2 regions of the Streptomyces sp. NPDC058335 genome follow, and region 1 is predicted to be linked to the other one. Evidence: riboswitches for the same ligand, from Rfam matches in the RefSeq annotation. Region 1 holds a riboswitch; the other holds the start of a gene.
What was found. Region 1 has a riboswitch for S-adenosylmethionine ahead of ACFWJX_RS27405 (aminotransferase class V-fold PLP-dependent enzyme). Riboswitches for the same ligand answer to the same signal wherever they lie in the genome.
Positions count from the first base shown of each region.

Region 2: another riboswitch for S-adenosylmethionine. It lies ahead of thrC (threonine synthase); the one in region 1 lies ahead of ACFWJX_RS27405 (aminotransferase class V-fold PLP-dependent enzyme).

Region 1 is NZ_JBHXHX010000015.1:43,587-50,978, reverse strand. Features, by position in the region: gene trpD (anthranilate phosphoribosyltransferase) at 1-439, shown strand, start outside; SAM riboswitch class IV at 541-657, shown strand; gene ACFWJX_RS27405 (aminotransferase class V-fold PLP-dependent enzyme) at 864-2,240, shown strand; gene ACFWJX_RS27400 (Lrp/AsnC family transcriptional regulator) at 2,275-2,556, opposite strand; gene ACFWJX_RS27395 (rhomboid family intramembrane serine protease) at 2,553-3,287, opposite strand; gene ACFWJX_RS27390 (hypothetical protein) at 3,459-3,698, shown strand; gene ACFWJX_RS27385 (NYN domain-containing protein) at 3,739-5,082, shown strand; gene ACFWJX_RS27380 (NlpC/P60 family protein) at 5,294-6,328, shown strand; gene ACFWJX_RS27375 (NlpC/P60 family protein) at 6,557-7,392, shown strand, end outside.
Region 2 is NZ_JBHXHX010000002.1:148,123-155,514, forward strand. Features, by position in the region: gene otsB (trehalose-phosphatase) at 1-797, shown strand, start outside; gene ACFWJX_RS03805 (trehalose-6-phosphate synthase) at 1,234-2,646, opposite strand; gene ACFWJX_RS03810 (glucosyl-3-phosphoglycerate synthase) at 2,808-3,752, opposite strand; SAM riboswitch class I at 3,929-4,075, shown strand; gene thrC (threonine synthase) at 4,091-5,374, shown strand; gene ACFWJX_RS03820 (MoaD/ThiS family protein) at 5,371-5,646, shown strand; gene ACFWJX_RS03825 (cold-shock protein) at 6,100-6,306, shown strand; gene groL (chaperonin GroEL) at 6,698-7,392, shown strand, end outside.

The sequences.
Region 1 (7,392 bases):
GGACCCGCGCATGGCGCCGATCGTCGCGGGTGTCTTCGCCGAGCGCGGCAACTCCTCGCTGGTGTTCCGCGGCGACGACGGCCTCGACGAGCTGACGACGACCTCCACCTCCCGGGTCTGGGTGGTGCGCGACGGCAAGGTGACCGAGGAGTCCTTCGACCCGCGGGACGTCGGCCTCGACCTGGTCCCCGTCGAGGCCCTGCGGGGCGCCGACGCCGCCTACAACGCCGAGGTGGCGCGCAGGCTGCTGGACGGCGAGACGGGCCCGGTCCGTGACGCCGTACTGCTGAACTCGGCGGCAGCCCTGGTCGCCCTGGAGCCCACCGGCGCGCCGCTCGCCGAGCAGTTGCGGACCGGCATGGCCAGGGCCGCGGAGTCCCTGGACTCGGGGGCGGCGAAGCGGACGCTGGACCGCTGGGCGGCGGCCACCCACGCCTGAGCGCGGCACGGTGCGACGCGGGGCGCGGTCCACATTCCGTCTGTCTCAGGAAATGGACCGCGCCTTGCGCGTCGATGATCGTATGGCAGGATGCTGTACCAGGTCATGAGCGACAGTCATGAGGCCCCGGCCGACTGTCCGGCAACCCTCCGTCCGTGGCGGGGTGCCCCGGGTGAGGACCAGGCCGTGGACAGCAAGGTCTGCGGCAAGCGCGGACCCCTCGCACTCTCTCCGAGTGAGCGCGGCCAGGGGTCCTGGTCGTCGAGGAGCCTTCCGTGAGCAAGCGAATGCGATAGGGCCGCAGAGCCCCGCTTCAGCGTCCCTCTGTCACTTTCCCGCGCTCGAGCCGTAACCGCTCGCGTGGTGCCGTGCCCTTTGGGGGTTCCCCCCAACCCCGGCCCTTTCCTTTCACGGGAGTTCAGTCATGTCCGTCTCCACCGCTGCCGCCGCCCAGACCATTTGTGCCCCGCTGCCCGTTCTGGGACGTGATGTCACCGTCCCGCTCGTCACCGGCGGCGAAGTCAGCTACGCGGCCCTCGACTACGCGGCCAGCGCCCCCGCCCTCCAGCGCGTCTGGGACGACGTGGCGGCCTACGCCCCCTACTACGGCAGCGTCCACCGCGGCGCCGGGTACCTCTCCCAGCTCTCCACCGACCTCTTCGAGAACGCCCGCCGGACGGTTGCCGAGTTCCTCGACTGCCGGCCCGACGACCAGCTGGTCTTCACCCGCTCCACCACCGACTCGCTGAACCTCCTCGCCGCCGCCCTCCCCGCCGACTGCCAGGTCTTCGTCTTCGAGACCGAGCACCACGCCTCGCTGCTGCCGTGGAAGGACGCCCGGGTCACCTACCTCGACGCCCCGCGCACCCCGCGGCAGGCCGTCGCCACCCTGGAGAGCGCGCTCGCCGGCCGCACCGCATCCGGTCAAGAGGGCCACGGCCCGGCCCTGGTCTGCGTCACCGGCGCCTCCAACGTCACCGGCGAGCTGTGGCCCGTACGCGAACTGGCAGCCGCGGCGCACGCCCACGGCGCCCGGATCGTCCTGGACGCCGCGCAGCTCGCCCCGCACCACCCGGTGTCCGTCCGTGACCTCGACGTCGACTGGGTCGCCTTCTCCGGCCACAAGCTGTACGCCCCCTTCGGCTCCGGCGTCCTGGCCGGCCGCGCCGACTGGCTGCGGGCGGCCGAGCCGTACCTCGCGGGCGGCGGCGCCAGCCGCAAGGTCACCCGGCGTCAGGACGGGGGAGTGGACGTGGAGTGGCACGAGAGCGCCGCCCGGCACGAGGCGGGCTCCCCGAACGTCATCGGCGCCTACTCCATCGCCTCCGCCTGCAAGGCGCTCACCGAGGCGGGCTTCGACGCGCTGGTGGCCCGCGAGCAGTACCTCGTCGAGAAGGTCCGCACCGGCCTCGCGGAGGTCCCCGAGGTGCGGATCCTGTCCCTCTTCGGCGACGACGCCCCGCGGGTCGGCGTGATCTCCTTCGTCGTGGACGGCTGGAACAGCTCCCACTTCGCCGCCGCGCTCTCCGCCGAGTACGGCATCGGCGTCCGCGACGGCCTCTTCTGCGCCCACCCCCTGGTCCGCACCCTCCTGGGCAGCGACCCCCAGAGCCAGGGCGAGTGCGGCGCCCCCGAGGCGGCCCCCGGTGAGAAGTCCCTCAACGCGATCCGCGTGAGCTTCGGCGCGGGCACCCCCGACGAGCACGTCGACCGCTTCGTCGCGGCCGTACGGGAACTGGTGACCGTGGGCGCGAAGTGGACGTACAGGACCGAGGACGGCCGCTGCGTCCCGGCGGTGTAGGGGATCCCGTCCGCCGGAGGCGGTGTTCAGACGGTCAGGAGTCCAGGCCGATCGCGAACGCCGCCTCCAGGTCGTGCTGCGAGTACGTACGGAACGCCACGTGCGTGTCCGTCGCCTCCACGCCGGGGATCTTGCTGATCCGCCCCGGAATCATCTCGGCGAGGTCCTCGTGCTGCCGCACCCGCACCATGGCGATCAGGTCGTAGGTGCCGGTCACGGAGAACACCTCGCTCACGGATTCCAGCGAAGCGATCGACTCCGCGATCTCGGGGATCCGGTCCACGCTGGTCTTGATGAGGACGATCGCGGTGATCACGGCTGGTTCTCTCCCTCGGGGGCCGGAGCTGGGCTGCTGCTCACTCTAGTGGGCCGGGTGAACCGGGCCCACGCGTAGACGAAGCCCAGCCCGAAGCCCACGAGGTGCGCCAGGTACGCCACGCCCGGCCCCTGCCCGGCCCGCCCCGCCGCCAGCCACTGCAGCGCCGCCCAGAAGGGCAGCACGACCCAGGCCGGGAAGCGCAGCGGCAGGAAGAAGAGGAACGGCAGAAGACTGGTGACGCGGGCCCGGGGAAACAGGTACAGGAACGCGCCGAGGACCGCCGAGATCGCCCCGGAGGCGCCGACCAGGGACTGCTCGGAGTCGGCGTTGGCGGCGGCGTAGCCCAGCAGCGCCAGGCAGCCGCTGCCGAGGTAGAAGAGGGTGAACGCGACGCGGCCCATCCGGTGCTCGGTCATCGCCCCGAAGACGTAGAGGAAGAGCATGTTGCCCAGCAGATGCACCCAGCTGCCGTGGATGAACAGGGCCGTGAGGGGGGTGAGGGCGGCCCTCGGCCCGCCTTCGAACAGGTCTGCGGGGATCACGCCCCACCGGCGGAAGTAGGCGCGCTGCGCGAGCACCTGCTCCTCGCCGGTGCCGTACACCGGGTTGAAGCCCGAGGCCGGGCCGATCACGAAGACCAGGCAGCACAGGGCCATCAGGAGGTACGTCACGGGCGCCACGGGGTGGCGGACGGCCCGGCCCAGGTGCCCGCTCCAGTCGCTGATCATGGACATAGAGCATGACGTAACGGGACGTACTCAGCCGGACCGCCTCGCCGCCGTGGACGGACGGGCGGCGAGTACCCGCCAGGCCGTAGGGTTACGAGCCACATGCTCCGGGGAGCCTTGTGCGCGCCCCGGTCCCGGACGACGGACACTAGAAGGAAGCGGACGGTCACGATGACGGTTCCCCTGCCGACCGCCACGACGCGGTGGCGCTGCACTCTCTGCGGCAACCTCACGCGGTTCGACGTGACGCGCTCGTCGAAGGTCGTCGAGTACGTCCACCTCGATCTCGCCGGTGAGGCGAACGTGGAGGAGCGCGAGGTGGTCAGTGAGACCATCGAGTCGGTGCGGTGCCGTTGGTGCAACGCCGTGGATCAGGTGGAACTGGTGGACAGGCCGGGCGCCGGCTCCTGAGGACGGGGGACGGCCCCCGCACGGAATTGGGGTGTGACGGATGGTGGAGACCACGGGCGGGGGGCCGGGTGACGGCGCCGCCGAGGTGCTCGACCGTCCGCTGCCCGACGGCGTCCGCCGCCGGGTCGTGCAGATCGTCTCGGACGGCTTCGGCGGCCTGACCGTCGCCGAACTGCCCGCCCAGTTGCGGCAGTACGCCCGGTTCGCGCCCAACCGCAGGGCCAAGTTCGCGGGCAACGCGATGGCGGCCGCGCTGGAGACCGATCCGCTGTTCCGGCAGCGCATCGGGGAGAAGTTCAGAGAGGCCCAGCCGGAACTGGCCGGTGTCCTCGACTCCGGCTCGCCGCCCCCGGCCGCGGACCCGCTCGACGTGGCGGCCGCGGCCTACGTGCTGCGCCCCACCGGCTGGGTCAAGCTGGTCACCGCGGCCGGCGAGGAGGCCCAGCGGGCGGACGCCGAGCGGGCCGACGAGGAGAGCCGGGCGGAGCTGGAGCGGCTGCGCGAGCAGCTCGCCGAGGCCCGTGAGCTGACCCGGACCGAGACCGAGCGGCTGCGCACCGAACTGGACACGGCGAAACGGGAGGCCGAGTCGCTGCACCGCAAGCTGCGGTCGGCCCTCAGTGACGTCAAGCGCGGTGAGGCCGCCCTGCGCAAGCTCCGCGGCGAGTTGGACACCGTGCGGAGCGAGGGGCAGGCGCAGGTGTCCGCGGCCGAGAGCGAGTCGCGGCGGCTGAAGACCCGGCTCGGCGAGGCGGAGGCCGCGCTGGAGGCCACCCGGCGGGCGGCCCGCGAGAACCGCAGCGTCGAGGACATGCGGGTACGGCTGTTGCTGGACACCTTGCTGGAATCGGCCCAAGGGCTGCGCAGGGAACTGGCGTTGCCGCCGGTGTCGGTCCGTCCGGCGGAGACCGTCGACGCGGTGGAGCCCGGCCGGATGACCCCGAAGGACATCGCGGCCCGGGCGCTGTCGGAGAACGACCCCGCGATCCTGGACCAGTTGCTCGCCCTGCCGCAGGCGCATCTCGTCGTCGACGGCTACAACGTCACCAAGACCGGTTATCCGCAGATGCCGTTGGAGAAGCAGCGGCTGCGGCTGCTCGGGCAGCTCTCGGCGCTCGCCGCGCAGACCGGCGCCGAGGTCACCTGTGTCTTCGACGGGGCCGAGCTGGTGGCGCCGGTGCTGCTGGCGCCGCCGCGCGGGGTGCGGGTGCTGTTCTCCAAGCCGGGGATCACCGCCGACGAGCTGATCCGCCAGCTGGTGCGGGCCGAGCCGCCCGGCCGGCCGGTCATCGTCGCCTCGACCGACCGTGAGGTGGCCGACGGGGTGGCCAAGGCGGGGGCGCGTCCTGTCGCTTCTGCGGTGCTCCTGAAGCGACTGACCTGAAGGTCAACGTAAGGGGCCAATGCCCGAATTGGCGCAAACGTCACGCAACGTAGCGTCAATCGCGCGTCACTGCATGTGGGTTGTGTGTAAAGAATGCGGTCCGTCACCGACTTTTTCTGCGCCAGGATTTGAAGTGATCACAAGAAGGTCACTAGGGTCTGCCTTCGAACCTCCGCACGAGTGATCACTCACAAGAAGGAGCTCGCTCTCCGTGGCGTCCCACCGTCGACCCAAGCAGCCGAGTCGCACACGCGTGACTGTGCTGACCACCGCGGCCGCTGCCGCTGTTGCCCTCAGCTCGCAGGCCGCCAACGCCGCTCCGAGCGAGAAGCCCAGCAAGGACGAGGTCAAGTCCAAGGTCGACAAGCTCTACGAAGAGGCGGAGCAGGCCACCGAGAAGTACAACGGGGCCAAGGAGAAGCAGGAGAAGCTCCAGAAGGAGATCTCCACGATCCAGGACAACGTCGCCCGCGGCCAGGACGAGCTGAACGAGCTGCGCGACTCCATAGGCCTGGCGGCCGCGGCCCAGTACCGCTCCGGCAGCATCGACTCCTCCCTCCAGCTGTTCCTGTCGTCGAACCCGGACGACTACCTGGACAAGGCGTCCACCGCCGACCAGTTGAGCGCCCAGCAGGTCGAGTCGCTGAAGAAGATCCAGGAGAAGCAGCGCGAGCTGGCCCAGGATCGCGCGGAGGCCTCCGGCAAGCTCAAGGACCTCGCCTCCACCCGCACCGAACTGGGCAACAAGAAGAAGGAAGTCCAGGCCAAGCTGGCCGAGGCGCAGAAGCTCCTCAACACGCTGACGGCGAAGGAGAAGGCCGACCTGGCCGCCGCCGACGCCCGCGCCAGCCGCGACGCCGGTGAGCGCGTCGACCTCGGCAACACGGGCCCCGCCTCCGGCCGCGCGATGGCTGCCTTCCAGGCCGCCCAGAGCAAGATCGGCTCGCCCTACGTCTACGGCGCCAGCGGCCCGTCCTCCTTCGACTGCTCCGGCCTGACCTCCTGGGCGTTCGCCCAGGCCGGCGTCAGCATCCCGCGCATCTCGCAGGACCAGGCCAATGCCGGCACGAGGATCTACTCCCAGTCCGACCTCAAGGTCGGCGACCTGGTGATCTTCTACGGCGACCTGCACCACGTCGGTTTCTACGCGGGCAACGGCCAGGTGCTGCACGCCCCGCGCAGCGGCACGGTCGTGCGCTACGAGTCGATCAACAACATGCCGTTCCAGTTCGGCGTCCGGATCTGAGCATCCGCGCGATCGCGACACCGTGACGCCCGAACGGGCGAATCACCACGACGTGAGCTGACCCCACACCCCGCCCATGACCTGCGTCAGAGGCGGGGTGTCACGTTGTGTGGCCGCAGAGGTCGTTGGTGGGCCCCCTGTCACGGGGCTACTGTCTGCCGCGTTTCCCCCCGCCACTTGTGCCGGGGGGACGGTCTCTGTCCGCCAGTGGAAGGAGCGCGGCTTCCCGTGGGGTCCCATCGCCGCCTTGCACCGTCCGGGTTCGACCGGGGCGCCCTGTGCGTCCTGTCCGCCACGGCAGCCGCCCTCGGCGCCGTCTCCACCGCCCTACCGGCCACGGCCGCCCCGCACGAGGACACCCGGACCGAGGTGGACCGGCTCTACGAGGCCGCCGAGAAGGCCACCGAGGCCTTCAACGAGGCCGGGGAGCGGGCCGGCACCCTGCGCCGGCAGGTCGGCGACTCCCAGGACCGGATCGCCCGCAAGCAGGAGCGCATCAACGACCTGCGCGAACAGCTCGGCTCGCTGGCCGGCGCCCAGTACCGCTCCGGCGGCCTCGATCCGTCGCTGGCGCTGTTGTTCTCCGGCGACCCGGCCGACTACCTCGACAAGGCCTCCGTCCTCGACCGCATCACCACCCATCAGGCCGGTGAACTGAAGGACCTCCAGGACGCCCTGCGCGAACTCGCCCAGGAACGTGCCGAGGCCACCCGCAAGCTCGGCGAGCTGGAGAAGAGCCGCGAGGCCGTCGAGAAGCACAAGCGGACCGTCGAGCAGAAGCTCGCCAAGGCCCGGCAACTGCTGAACTCCCTGCCGTCCGCCGAGCGCGCCGCCTACGACCGGGCCTCCCGGTCCGGCCGCTCCGACCTGCCCGGCCCCGAGGGTGCCGTCGCCGCCTCGGGCCGTGCGGCCGCCGCCCTGGCCGCCGCCCGCTCCGCGCTCGGCAGGCCGTACGTGTGGGGCGCCAACGGCCCCACGGGCTTCGACTGTTCGGGCCTGATGCAGTGGTCGTACGCGCAGGCCGGGGTCGGCCTGCCGCGGACCTCGCAGGCCCAGGCGCACGC
Region 2 (7,392 bases), on a different contig from region 1:
GCGAGGCGCTCGCCGCGATCCTGGCCAAGCCGCGCGGCACTCTCGTCGGGCTCGACTTCGACGGGACGCTCGCGCCGATCGTGGAGAATCCGGAGGATGCGCGGGCGCATCCGGATGCCCTGCCCGTGCTCGCGGAGCTGGCGCCGAAGGTGGCCTCCGTCGCTGTGGTGACGGGACGGCCCGCCGCGGTGGCCGTGCGGAACGGCGGGTTCGCCGGGGTGGCGGGGCTGGAGCGGCTCGCCGTGCTGGGGCATTACGGGGCCGAGCGGTGGGACGCCCGTACCGGGACCGTTTCCGCGCCCGACCCGCACCCGGGTGTCGCGGCCGTGCGGGCCGAGTTGCCCGCTGTGCTGGAGGCGGCCGGGGCGGGGCGGGGGACCTGGGTCGAGGAGAAGGGGCGGGCCGTCGCCGTGCACACGCGCCGGGCGGAGGACCCGGAGGCCGCGTTCGAGGCACTGCGCCGGCCGCTCGCCGAGCTGGCCACCCGGCACGGGCTGATCGTCGAACCCGGCCGGATGGTGCTGGAGCTGCGGCCGCCGGGCGTCGACAAGGGCGTGGCCCTGACGGAGTACGTCCGCGAGATCGGCGCCGAGGCGGTGCTCTACGCCGGCGACGACCTCGGTGACCTGCCCGCCTTCGCCGCGGTGGAGAAGCTCCGCTCCGACGGCGTCCCCGGTCTCCTGGTGGCCAGCGGCAGCTCCGAGGTGACCGAGCTGTCGGCGCGCGCGGACCTGGTCGTCGACGGTCCCGCCGGGGTCGTGCGGCTGCTGCGGGCGCTGTCGGGTCGGCTGGGGTGAGCGGTTCGGGGCGTGTGGGAGTGTCGCCGCCGGGTCCTGGGGCTTGCTGTGGGGACTGGCTTGGGGTGGCCGTAAGCGGCGTCGACGGTCCCGCCGGGTCGTAGGGCTGCTGCGGGCGTTGTCGGGTCGGCTGGGGGCCGGGTTTGGGGTGGCGGTAAGTGGCGTCGACGGTCGCGCCGGGTCGTGGGGCTGCTGCGGGCGTTGTCGGGTCGGCTGGGGGCCGGGTTTGGGGTGCGTGCAGGTGTCGTCGGGCTTCCTGGCGCTTGCTGCGGGTGCTGTCCGGTCGGCTCGCCGGCGGACCCGGCGCCGCGAGTGGCGTCGGCGGTGTCGCCGGGGCGTGGGGCTTGCTGTGGGGTCGGCTGGAGTGCGGGTTTCGGGTGGCCGCGAGTGGCGTCGGTGGTGCCGCCGGGGCGTGGGGCTTGCGGGTGTTCTCCGGTCAGCTGCGCTGGAGGGCCTGGAGCGCCTGCAACTGCTCCAGGAACCACCGGGCCGGAGGCAGCGCGGTCGCGGCCTCCGTCAGCCTCTTGGCTCGCGCCGCCCGCTCCTCCGGGGCCATGGTCAGCGCCTCGTGGAGGGCGCGGGCGGTCTCCAGGACGTCGTAGGGGTTCACCACGATGGCGTCCTCGCCCAGCTCCCAGTACGCCCCGGCCTCCCGGGACAGCACCAGCGCACAGCCCTGGTCGGAGACGATCGGGACCTCCTTGGCGACCAGGTTCATGCCGTCCCGGACGGGGTTGACCAGCGCCACGTCGGCGAGGCGGTACGCGGCCAGGGAGCGGGCGAAGTCGTCCTTGACGTGCAGGACGACCGGGGTCCAGCCGGGGGTGCCGTACCGCTCGTTGATCTCCCGCGCGACCCGCTGCACCTCGGCCGTGTAGTCGCGGTAGACGGCGAGATCCTGGCGGGAGGGGTAGGCGAACGCCACGTGGACGACACGTTCGCGCCACTCGGGGCGGTCGTCGAGGAGCTGCCGGTAGGCGAGCAGACCGCGCACGATGTTCTTCGACAGCTCGGTGCGGTCGACGCGCACGATGGTTCTGCGGCCCTCGCCGATCTCCTCGCGGAGGGCGACGATGCGCTCCTCGACGTCGGACTCGTGGGAGCGGGCGCGCAGGAAGTCGGCGTCGGCCCCGAGACCGTGGACGCCGATCTCGGTGCTGCCCAGGCCTCCCACGAACTCCGTGCAGCAGGCGCTGAACGCGTCCGCCCAGCGCCTGGTCAGGAAGCCGAGGCGGTCCGCGCCGAGCATGCCGCGCAGCAGTTGCGCGCGGATGTCGGTGGGGAGCAGCGCGAAGTAGTCCACCGGCGCCCACGGTGTGTGCGAGAAGTGGCCGATGCGCAGGTCGGGGCGGAGTTCGCGGAGCATGCCGGGGACCAGACACAGGTGGTAGTCCTGCACGAGGACCGCCGCACCCTCCGCGGCCTCCTCGGCCAGCGCCTCCGCGAACGCGCGGTTGTACGTCTCGTACGACGCCCACTGGCGCCGGAACTCCGCGTCGAAGACCGGCTCCAGCGGGGTCTGGTAGAGCAGGTGGTGGATGAACCAGAGCACGGAGTTGGCGACGCCGTTGTACGCGTCGGCGTGCACGTCGGCCGGGATGTCGAGCATCCGGACGCCGTCCTCGCCGACCCCGCGCCGCACCGCCTCGCGGTCGCCGTCGGTCAGCGCCGAGCACACCCACAGGGCGCCCGCGTCCGGCCCGATCGCCGACAGTCCCGAGACCAGTCCGCCGCCGCCCCGCCTGGCGTGCAGCGAACCGTCCTCGCGCACCTGGTAGGAGACCGGGCCGCGGTTGGACGCGACCAGCACCTGAGCACCCTCGGCAGCAGCACCACGCGTGAAAGCCATACGCCACAACCTAGCCCGGTCCGGAAACGCTCAAACGTACGGATGCGCTCCGTGGGCGGCTCGTATCCGGCCGTATACGGCGGCCGGACCGCGCGTTGGACGGCGTCCCCACCCACGTGCCGCCCATGCGGTGCCCGGCACGCCGTGCCCCGCACGACCCGCTACGCGGCCTTGCGTTCCGCGTACTCGGCGATCTCCGCCATCGGCGGACGTTCCTCGGTGTCCACGGAGTAGGTGCGTGGCTCGAAGCCGTCCGTGCTCCGCTCGAACTGGGTGAGGGCGGGGCGGATCATGTGCCCGCGGGCCAGCCGGAGCTGCGCGGTGCGGTAGATCGCCGCCGCCATCCGGCCGAGCGCCTGCCCGTCCTGGTGGCGGTGCTTGCGCACGCCGACGTCGACCTGGGCGAGGGCGTCCAGGCCCACCAGGTGCAGGGCGTCGACCAGCATGCCCAGTTCCACGCCGTAGCCGACGGGGAACGGGAGCTGCTCCAGCAGGCTGCGGCGGGCCGCGTACTCACCGCCGAGCGGTTGCACGAAGCCGGCCAGTTGCGGCCAGTGCATGTTGAGCAGCGGGCGGGCCATGAGTTCGGTGACCCGGCCGCCCTGGCCCGCAGCGCCGCCCAGCGGGCGGTCGTACATGGCCTTGACCAGATCCACCGCGGGGTCGGTGAGCAGCGGGCCCACGATCCCCGAGACGAAGTCGGAGGAGAACTCCTTGAGGTCGGCGTCGATGAAACAGACGATGTCCCCGGTCGTGACGAGCAACGACCGCCACAGCACCTCTCCCTTGCCGGGCACGGTCGGTATCCGGGGCAGGATGTCGTCCCGGTGCACGACCCGCGCCCCGGCCGCCGCGGCGACCTCGGACGTACGGTCCGTGGAGCCCGAGTCGACGACGACGATCTCGTCGACCAGCGGGACCTGCTGCATCAGGTCGTGGCGGATGACCGCGACGATGTCACCGACCGTCTCCTGCTCGTTCAGGGCGGGCAGCACCACGGAGACCGTCTGACCCGAGGCACGTTTCGCGGCCAGGATGCGGTGCAGCGGGCGGTCGGTCACGGACCAGGAGCGGGTGGCCAGCCAGGCTTCAGCTTCTTTCAGCACGGTCTGCGGCTCCTCACTGTCATGATCACACCTGGTGCACGAGGGGTGACGGTGTGATCCATCTCGCGGTTCGGACGTCTATCTCAACTGTCCTGGCCTTCGGTTACAGTCTTGAACAACGCGGATGACCATCGCATGTCCGAGGTGGCCTGCGTTCGCCACCCACAACTTCATACCGCTCATCCAGAGGGGCAGAGGGATACGGCCCGATGAAGCCCCGGCAACCCTCCAGCCGGTCTTGTCACGTTGTTGTGGCGAGGCTCCCGGCTAGGGAAGGTGCCAAATCCGTCTCACGGCGAGATGCGTCGTGAGGAAGATGAGGAAGGGCCTCGCCTCACATGGCTGTGCAGACAGTTGCAAGCACCACAGACTCCGTCGACCTCGGTCCCGCCGCGGCGCTCTCCTGCCGCGAGTGCGGACACCGCGTGCCTCTCGGCCCGGTCTTCGCCTGCGAAGAGTGTTTCGGCCCGCTGGAGATCGCGTACGACTTCTCGTCCTATGACACCGAGGAGCTCCGCAAGCGCATCGAGGCGGGCCCCGCGAACATCTGGCGTTATGCGCCGCTGCTGCCCGTCCCCGCCGACGTGGCGGACAAGCCGAACATCAACCCCGGCTGGACCAAGCTCGTCCAGGCCGACAACCTGGCCCGCGAGCTGGGCGTCGACGCCGGCAAGCTGTTCGTCAAGGACGACTCCGGCAACCCGACGCACTCCTTCAAGGACCGGGTCGTCGCCCAGGCCATCGAGGCCGCCCGCGCCTTCGGCTTCACGACCCTCTCCTGCTCCTCCACGGGCAACCTGGCCGGTGCCGTCGGCGCCGCCGCCGCCCGCGCCGGCTTCCGCTCCTGCGTGTTCATCCCGCACGACCTGGAGCAGGGCAAGATCGTCATGGCCGCGATCTACGGCGGCGAACTCGTCGGCATCGAGGGCAACTACGACGACGTGAACCGCTTCTGCTCCGAGCTGATCGGCGACCCGGCGGGCGAGGGCTGGGGCTTCGTCAACGTCAACCTGCGGCCGTACTACGCCGAGGGCTCCAAGACGCTGGCGTACGAGATCTGCGAGCAGCTCGGCTGGCAGCTGCCCGACCAGCTCGTCGTGCCGATCGCCTCCGGCTCGCAGCTCACGAAGATCGACAAGGGGCTCCAGGAGCTGATCAAGCTCGGTCTCGTCGAGGACAGGCCGTACAAGATCTTCGGCGCGCAGGCCGAGGGCTGCTCGCCGGTGTCCGTCGCCTACAAGGCCGGCCACGACGTCGTCCGGCCGCAGAAGCCGAACACCATCGCCAAGTCCCTCGCCATCGGCAATCCGGCGGACGGGCCGTACGTCCTGGACATCGCGCGCCGAACCGGTGGCGCGGTGGAGGACGTGAACGACGAGCAGGTGGTCGACGCGATCAAGCTGCTGGCGCGGACCGAGGGCATCTTCGCGGAGACCGCCGGTGGCGTGACGGTCGGTGTGACGAGGAAGCTGATCGAGAACGGTCTCCTCGACCCGACGAAGACCACGGTCGTGCTCAACACCGGGGACGGCCTCAAGACCCTCGACGCGGTGGCCGGCACCGGCCTCACCGCCACCATCCGTCCGAACCTGGACTCCTTCCGAGAGGCTGGCCTCGCATGAGCGTGACCGTCCGCATCCCGACCATCCTGCGCACCTACACCGGTGGCAAGGCCGAGGTCCCGGCCGAGGGCGCCACCCTCGGCGAGATCATCGCCGACCTGGAGAAGAACCACACGGGCATCGCCGCCCGCGTCCTCGACGACCAGGGCAAGCTGCGCAGGTTCGTCAACGTGTACGTCAACGACGACGACGTCCGCTTCGAGAAGGGGCTGGACACGGCGACCCCCGACGGCGCCGGTGTCTCCATCATCCCGGCCGTGGCCGGTGGCTGACCGGTGTTCAGTACCCGCCGGTAGTAACCGTCGGTAACGTTAATTACCGAGAGTTCATCGAATTGCCCCCTCCGCGAGAGAAGCGGAGGGGGCAATTCAGTGTGGTTGAGCGCGGTACAGTTGGGGAACGCGCCGCCCATTGCATGCCGGCCGCATATGAGTTCCGCCGTTGCAGGCGATGAGAAGTAGCCAAAGTGTGCATGTGTTTTGCGCCTTTCATTCCCTTTGTGGGGCCCGACTTGCCCTGAATGCGGGCGAATTCTCACTCTTCTCCGGACCGTTCGCGTCCAGAATTCTCGTCCGATTGACCTGTTGCAGACGGCAGTTGGACAGATACATTCAGCCGCGGTCGACGCGTTCCGGCGCACGCCCCCAACGAACTTGGGGGGTGAGGTCTGACCCGGATCCGCGAAGTGTGGATCTGTGCAAGGGCCAGTAATAGGGGAGTTAGGCATGGCTCAGGGCACCGTCAAGTGGTTCAACGCGGAGAAGGGGTACGGCTTCATCGCGGTCGACGGTGGTGCGGATGTTTTCGTCCACTACAGCGCGATCCAGATGGACGGATACCGCACCCTGGAAGAGGGCCAGCGGGTCGATTTCGAGATCTCGCAGGGTCAGAAGGGGCCGCAGGCGGACATGGTCCGGCTCGCGACCGGCTGAAGCACGCGCCGACTTGCAGCGACGTTCTTCTGTTCTATCCGCGAAGGGCTCGCACCTCCAGGGGTGCGGGCCCTTCGCCATGTCCGGACGGGTGCGGTGGGTGCCGCCGGGCGGCGTTGTCCACCTGCGGATCCGGCGGATCCGCTTGCGCCCGCCCGTCACCCGACCACCACTCTCAACGAGCCCGCTGCGCGGGCACACCTTGCACTCGGACGGGTCGAGTGCTAATCATTGGCGTTAGCACTCTGAAGGTGAGAGTGACAACGAAGGACCGGGTCGGTGAGGCCCGCAGGCCAGGTGGGGCAAGGAACCACGGGGCAGGCGAGCCGTCCGTCGCGGGCGCGGGCGCGGTCCGAAGGAATCACCCCCAGTCCTGGAGGGACCACTTCACATGGCCAAGATCATCGCGTTCGACGAGGAGGCGCGGCGCGGCCTCGAGCGCGGCATGAACCAGCTCGCGGACGCCGTGAAGGTGACGCTCGGCCCCAAGGGCCGCAACGTCGTCCTCGAGAAGAAGTGGGGCGCCCCCACGATCACCAACGATGGTGTCTCCATCGCCAAGGAGATCGAGCTCGAGGACCCGTACGAGAAGATCGGCGCCGAGCTGGTCAAGGAAGTCGCCAAGAAGACGGACGACGTCGCCGGTGACGGTACGACCACCGCGACCGTCCTCGCCCAGGCGCTGGTCCGCGAGGGCCTGCGCAACGTGGCCGCCGGCGCCAACCCGATGGCCCTCAAGCGCGGTATCGAGAAGGCCGTCGAGGCCGTCTCCGGTGCCCTGCTCGAGCAGGCGAAGGATGTCGAGACCAAGGAGCAGATCGCTTCGACGGCCTCCATCTCCGCCGCCGACACCCAGATCGGCGAGCTCATCGCCGAGGCCATGGACAAGGTCGGCAAGGAAGGCGTCATCACGGTCGAGGAGTCGCAGACCTTCGGTCTCGAGCTCGAGCTCACCGAGGGCATGCGCTTCGACAAGGGCTACATCTCGGCGTACTTCGCGACCGACATGGAGCGTATGGAGGCCGTCCTCGACGACCCGTACATCCTGATCGCGAACTCCAAGATCGCGAACGTCAAGGACCTGCT